DNA from 2 places in the Marinobacterium sp. xm-m-312 genome. Region 2 is predicted to be linked to the other one. Evidence: predicted binding sites of a transcription regulator. Region 2 holds the regulator's gene; the other holds the start of a gene.
The links. The regulator LexA, encoded in region 2, represses DNA repair genes until DNA is damaged. The targets are predictions, from matches to a motif close to TACTGTNTANNTANACAGTA.

Region 1 (3,586 bases), on a different contig from region 2:
CGGCGGGACTCAGCATAGGTCATGTAGAGTTTCTGCATGGCACGCGTAATGCCTACATAACAGAGGCGGCGCTCCTCTTCTAAACGTCCGGGCTCTTCGGCCGACATGCTGTGTGGGAACAAGCCTTCTTCCATACCGCATAGGAAGACCAGCGGGAACTCCAAGCCTTTCGCTGAGTGCAGTGTCATCAGTTGAACGCTGTCGGTATTGGGATCCGCCTGTGATTCACCGGCATCCAGTGCAGCTTGATCAAGAAAGGCTGCCAGCACGGAAGGGAACTCAGGGTTCTCCTCCTGGGACCACTGCTGCTCAAACTGGCGCGCTGCGGTCACTAGCTCTTCTAAGTTTTCGATGCGTGATTGAGCTTTTTCACCTTTCTCTTTTTCATGGTGAGCAATCAGTCCAGAGAAGCGAATGGTATGTTCTGTCCGCTCCTGCAGGGATGCCTCTTCTGTATCAACCGTCAACTGATTGACCAGATCTAAGAAGGCCTGCAGTGCATTGCCGGCACGTGCAGGTAGTTTCTTATGCTCGATAATCTCGTTCGAGGCTCGCCACATTGATATGCCTTGGCTTCGCGCGTAATCGCGTACCTCTTCAATGGTGCGGGTGCCGATGCCTCGGGTTGGCACGTTAATGACGCGCTCCATCGCCGTATCGTCATCGCGGTTGGCTATTAGGCGCAGGTAGGCGAGGGCATTTTTAATCTCTAAACGCTCATAGAATCGTTGGCCGCCATAGATGCGATAGGGAATTGCGGCACGGATCAGCATCTCCTCAAGCACACGGGATTGTGCGTTGGAACGGTAGAGAATGGCGCTCTCGTCACGACGATTACCATCCGATACCCACTGTGCGATGCGATCGACAATGAATCGCGCTTCATCCTGTTCATTAAAGGCTGCGTAGAGGCTGATAGGATCGCCTTGATTGCCCTCGGTCCACAGCTCCTTACCCAGTCGTCCAAAGTTGTTGCGAATGACGGCATTGGCCGCAGACAGAATGTTGTCTGTCGAGCGGTAGTTCTGCTCTAACTTGATGGTCTTAAGCCCACCAAAGTGTGCCTCAAGGTTTTGAATGTTCTCAATACGTGCGCCACGCCAGCCGTAAATCGACTGATCGTCATCGCCCACGGCCATCAGTTTGTGTTCACCCTGACAGAGCAGGCGCAACCAAGCGTACTGAATGGCGTTGGTGTCTTGGAACTCGTCTACTAAGACGTAACGGAAGCGCTCTTTGTAGTGCTGCAGCAGTTGTGGGTTCTTATCACGCAGCAGTTCAAGGCAGCGCAGCAGGAGTTCACCAAAATCGATCATGCCGCCGCGATCACAGGCTTGTTCATACGCCTCATAGACACGTATTAAGGTGTCTTGTACCAGGTCACCGGTGCGCTCTAGATGTTTACTGCGTAGCCCTTCATCTTTCTGTGCATTGATGTACCACTGAATCTGTTTCGGCGGCCAGCGTGAATCGTCTAATCCCATCTCCTTAGAGATGCGTTTAACCAAACGTAACTGGTCATCGGAGTCCATGATCTGGAAGTTCTCACGCAGCCCGGCCTCTTGCCAGTGCGAGCGAAGCAGTCGGTGCGCCAAGCCGTGGAAAGTACCGACCCACATGCCATGCACATTGACGTTGAGCAGGCTCTCGATACGTCCACGCATCTCTTTAGCCGCTTTATTGGTAAAGGTAACCGCCAATATCGAATAGGGTGAAATCTGCTCGGCTTCTATCAACCAAGCGATTCGGTGAACCAAGACACGCGTCTTGCCTGATCCTGCACCGGCCAGCACCAGAAGGTTGCTGATATCCGCGGTAACCGCTTCACGCTGCGCATCGTTGAGGGAGTCGATAATGTGAGTTACATCCATAGTGCCGCACTGCTCAAAAAGAGAAATTACTGAATGGGCGTACAGTATACGCATAATTATTATGGGAGTCTTGGCATTCCTACGCAGCAAACTTACACTGGGATGACATATCCACCTTTATTGAGTAGTGAATGCCCTTATCTGCTGACCATACGACTGCCCGTTTGGCTGAGTATCAAGCCAACCCTGATACCGGGCCTAAGTTGCTTTTTTTTAGCGGTGGCACTGCGTTGAATGGCTTTTCGCAGATTCTCAAACGCTATACCCATAACTCTATTCATTTAGTGACTCCCTATGACTCTGGCGGCAGCTCCGCTGTGTTGCGAAACGCATTTGATATGCCTGCTGTTGGCGATTTGCGCTCCCGCATGATGGCGTTAGCTGACGCTTCACTCGCCGGTCACCCTGAAGTGATCGAGCTGTTTGCGTACCGCCTGCCGACCGATGAATCACAGTCGTTATTACGTGCAAGGGTCGAGGCGATGCAACAACGCAACGACAGGCGCGTTCAGTCCATTCCCGAGCCAGTTCAGAGCATTATTTGTGATTTTTTAAACTACTTTCTTGAGTCAGCCCCCAAGGATTTTGACTTCAGGCGAGCCAGTATTGGTAATCTGATATTGGCGGGGGGCTACCTGAGCCATAATCGATCATTAGATCCTATTGCTCTGCTGTTTAGTCGTCTGGTTCATGTTAGAGGCCAAGTACGCACTGTTACGGACGAGTGCGGTGAACTGAAAGTGACGACAGAGAGTGGGCGAGAGATCATCGGGCAGCATCGGATGACAGGAAAAGAGTCCCAGCCATTAAATGAGCGTATCGCCTTACTTGATCTGCATTTGCCGCAGGGCACGGAATCGCATTTGGCTGATCAAGAGAGAGGTTGGATCAATTCAGCAGATCTGGTCGTCTTCCCGCCCGGTAGTTTCTATAGCAGTATTCTGGCTAACCTACTCCCCAAAGGGGTGGGTAAAGCGATCATGGATAACCCTGCCAGCAAAGTGTATGTCCCAAATTTAGGTATGGATCCTGAGCAGTTTGGTATGACCTTGCAGGAGCAGGTTGAGCAGTTGGAACGATTTGTTGCTCGAGATGCAGGCGGTGGTTTTCAAGGTGGATCGGAGCGCTGTATCGATATTCTGCTGACCGATTCCACACTGTTGAGTGGCATTGATGCAGAGTTTCTAAACTGGCTTGGTAAGCGTGGCATTCAGCTTTTGGATGTTGATCTGGCTAATCCTGAACGCACAGATCGCTACGACGAGATTAAGTTGGCGGAAGCTTTATTATCACTGGCATAGATAGATGGGTCAGACCAGAGGTCAGACCCACCGGTTCCTCACAGGTGTCTGACCTCCGGTCTGACACCACTATCTTTTAAATGTAGAAATTCGTTCCTACAGCTGACTCGGCGATTTAATTCGGTGCATCAGCACCTGTTTAAACTCATCAGGGTCTTTCAGTGTCTTATCGCTGCCGTTGCCTTGCTGGGCATCAACCCAAGGCTCAAGGCGTGATAGCCAAAAACGCATCGCGGCGGTACGAGTCAGCTGCGGCCAAACCTCATGCTCTTCTGCACTAAAGGGGCGAATCGCTGAATAGGCTTTTAACAGCGCTTGCTCTCTCACCGGATCAATCTGCAGATTCTCATCCAGACACCAATCATTGGCGACAATCGCAAGGTCATAGAGCCAGTAGGCGGTTGCCGCATTGTA
Region 2 (3,586 bases):
GGGTTCGTCACGATCAATTCTTGCTTTGTGCTCTACCAGCATCGCTTGCTTACTGAGCTCACCTTGAACGGTTAACCGTGACAGCAGCTTGGTATCGATTAACTCCTCGACTCGACGCATTTGGCGCCAAGAGGTAAACAGAACCAATACAGAGGTTAAATTGGGTAACTCTCGGTTAAGCCAATCAGCAACCTCTTCGGTATGAAGATCCGCTTTTGAAGGATCGAACTTCATTTTCGGGACATGCAAAACGGCCTTATTGGCGTAGTCAAAAGGACTAGGCATTCGCAGTGCTGGCGTATCCAAAGGGAGACCCAATTGAGTAAAGAGGGAATCAAACCGCCCAAGGGCCGTTAGCGTTGCTGAGGTTAAAACCGCACCGTAACACTGATCCCAGAGCAGATCTTGAAGATGGTTTTGAGCGGAGACAGGGGCGCTGTGAAGTTCAATATCGCGACCCGCTTCAGACTCATGACGAACCAACCACCTTGCAACTTTATCCTCTTCATTTTCAATATCTTGCGAAAAACTTCTACACAGCCACATCATCTTCTGGACACGGCTAAACTGGGTACTTAGCGGTGGCAACCAGCGCTCCCCTACACCCTTATCGAGTGCAGACTCTTCATCTTCCATCGCCCCTTTAAGGGCATTAATAATCTTCTCTAACTGAGGATCAACCTGTGATAAAAACTGAGCCAATTCACGTGTCAGGCTAGCCAAACTGTCGGGTACCCTGCCTTGCGGGTAGCGCAACCTGCGCTCATCCACCGGGAGTGGCAAAAACTGTTCAGAGACTAGATCGTCCAGACGCTGCAAATGCCCCTGAACCACATTGAGACTGGATTGAATACGACTGATTGGATCTTGCAAAACCAATGCAGAATCCGCTTCATCCAACAGCCCTTTTAACTGACGCTCCAGGGTTTTGAAGGCCTTTTCACTCGCTTTAACTCGCATAGAGAGCGCGAAGTGGTTAGTCGCCTTATCACCCAGATGATGCGCCTCATCAAATATGTAGATTGAATCGGCCGGTTCAGGAAGAATCGCACCACCGCCTAACGCCAAGTCAGCCAGTACAAGATCGTGGTTGACCACCAAGAGATCGGTTGTCTCAATATCGGCCCTAGCACGATAAAACGGACAGGCGTTGAAATGCGCACAGCGACGATTGGTACACTGCATATGGTCTGAGGTAAGCGGCATCCAGGTCTCATCATCCAGGTTGCGCTCTAGCTCATCACGATCACCCTTCCAACGACCACTGGCAAACTCATCCAACAGGCCGCTGTACTCTTTGATCTGTTCAGGCCCCAACACTTGGGCCAACTCATCTTCAAACAGGGCTGACTGTGAAAGATCCTGCTGATTACTAAGAAGAGACTCTAATCGGCTAACACAGAGGTAGCGCCGACGCCCTTTGGCAATTTCGTACTTAAATTCAATACCAGCGTGCTCAGCCAACTCAGGAAGATCTTTCAATAAGAGCTGTTCCTGAAGTGCAACGGTAGCAGTGGAAATGATCAGCGTTTTACCTTTAGCCTGCGCTATTGGAAGTGCGGCCAGCAGGTAAGCAATGGTTTTACCGGTGCCCGTTCCAGCCTCTACGGCGACCAGATGATTTTCACCCAGACGCTGACCCGCATCGTCCGACAAGATACCACCCAACTGCCGTGCGACCGCTGCAATCATATGCTTTTGTGCATAACGAGCCTTTAAATCGCGAGCATTTAGAAATGCGCGATAAGCTGTCTGTATGGTGGTTTGGGTCTCTTTGTTAAGCACATCGCCTCCGAATTAGTTGGCCATCATACAAAAATACTGGATATACAAACAGAAAAAACTTGACGACATTTAAAATACTGTATAAAAATACAAATACTGAATAAACAGACAGTCATTTAAATTCCAATCAGTACTGTCATAGGGGGCGTTTATGAAGCTTACAAATCGTCAAGAAGAGGTGCTTGATTGCATCCGTCGCCATATTGATGAAACAGGATTTCCACCTACACGCGTCGATATTGCTCGCGATCTAGGGTTTAAATCTGCCAATGCAGCAGAGGAGCACCTAAAGGCCTTAGCACGTAAAGGGGCCATTGAGATGATCCCTGGCACCTCTCGCGGTATCCGTATCGTCGGTGAAGAGGAGGAGCAAGAGGGCCTAGCGATCATCGGTCAAGTTGCCGCAGGTGAACCCATCCTCGCAGAACAACACATCGATGATTACTGCACCATCAGTTCAGACTTCTTTCGCCCAAGAGCAGACTACCTACTCCGTGTCCGCGGCATGAGTATGAAAGACATCGGCATTATGGATGGTGATCTTTTAGCAGTTCACCAAACACGTGAAGCACGTGAGGGTCAGATAGTCGTTGCTCGTGTCGGTGAAGATGTCACGGTAAAACGATTCCACCGCGATGGTCACATGGTCTACTTGATAGCAGAGAACGAAGAGTTCGACCCGATTAAAGTTGATCTTCGTGAAGAGCAGTTAACCATCGAAGGCTTGGGTGTTGGCGTAATTCGTCAACAGAATGACTTTTAAAGGTAATCACCATGATTGCTTACAATCAATTTGCACAGAATGATGCGGGTCTTAAACCACTGGTTTTGACTGAGCTGGTTCAGCACACCTCACAGGTAAATCTGAACACCATGCTTCTGCCGATGCTTGCCGCATTAAGTCAAAAAGAGAGCTGGCTGGTTATGTTAGAGCCGCCAAAATCTTTGACTAAGCAGGTGCTGGCGGATGCAGGTGTCGACCTCAAAAAAGTGTGGATACTTCGTCGTGATAAGCGCCATGGTTTAGACAAACTTGCTCAGCGCGCACTGCAAGCGGGAACCTGTCACACACTGATCTGCTGGCACAATGACCCTGCCGATGACGCGTTAGTCAGCCAACTGAAACGCACTCAGATCTCTAGCGAAACAGAGTGTCTATTGGTACGTAAAAAAATTTAGCCTCCCCCTTTGCTGCGTTGTAGCAAAGACCCCCATAGCCGCTCTTTGAGCGGCTTTTTTATTTAGCTTGAATCAGACCCTGAACCATCATAGGCTCAATAGAGGAGTACCACTTACAAGGAGAATAGTGTGGGATCGCACAAGCCAAATCAGCAGCCGTATCAGTTAACCGACTTCCCTATCCAAACATTTGATAAGATCCGTTATGCCGATACCGATCGTCAGGGCCACGTGAACAATGCCGCATTCAGTACCTACCTAGAGACAGGCCGTGTCGAATTTCTCTACGATCCAAAAGACCCACTCGCCAATGACAATTGCGAATTTGTCATTGCCAGTCTGCATTTGAACTTTCTAGGTGAGATCACTTGGCCAGGACGTCTGGATATTGGCACCGGTGTAACTCGCGTGGGTACCAGCTCATTTGGACTCTACCAGGTGCTATTCCAAGATGATGTCTGTGTCGCGACGGCAGAGACGACCATTGTTCAGATGGATGTGAGCAGTCGCAAATCAGCCCCTCTTGGTGATGCAACAGGACACTATCTAAATGATCATCTTTTTGTGAAGGGTGTTGAAACGAAAGGAATGAACTGAGTTTACCACTCTTGCGCGTTAGAGC

Region 1: the regulator LexA is predicted to act here: its motif matches at 1,899-1,918, upstream of uvrD (DNA helicase II).

What each region holds. Positions count from the first base shown of each region.
Region 1 covers NZ_WBYS01000003.1:24,735-28,320, forward strand. The annotation lists gene uvrD (DNA helicase II) at 1-1,871, opposite strand, end outside; gene XMM312_RS04340 (GAK system CofD-like protein) at 2,003-3,172, shown strand; gene XMM312_RS04345 (homoserine kinase) at 3,269-3,586, opposite strand, start outside.
Region 2 covers NZ_WBYS01000004.1:214,484-218,069, forward strand. The annotation lists gene dinG (ATP-dependent DNA helicase DinG) at 1-1,785, opposite strand, end outside; gene lexA (transcriptional repressor LexA) at 1,937-2,548, shown strand; gene XMM312_RS06740 (SulA-like leucine-rich domain-containing protein) at 2,560-2,964, shown strand; gene XMM312_RS06745 (thioesterase family protein) at 3,094-3,561, shown strand; gene XMM312_RS06750 (DUF6586 family protein) at 3,564-3,586, opposite strand, start outside.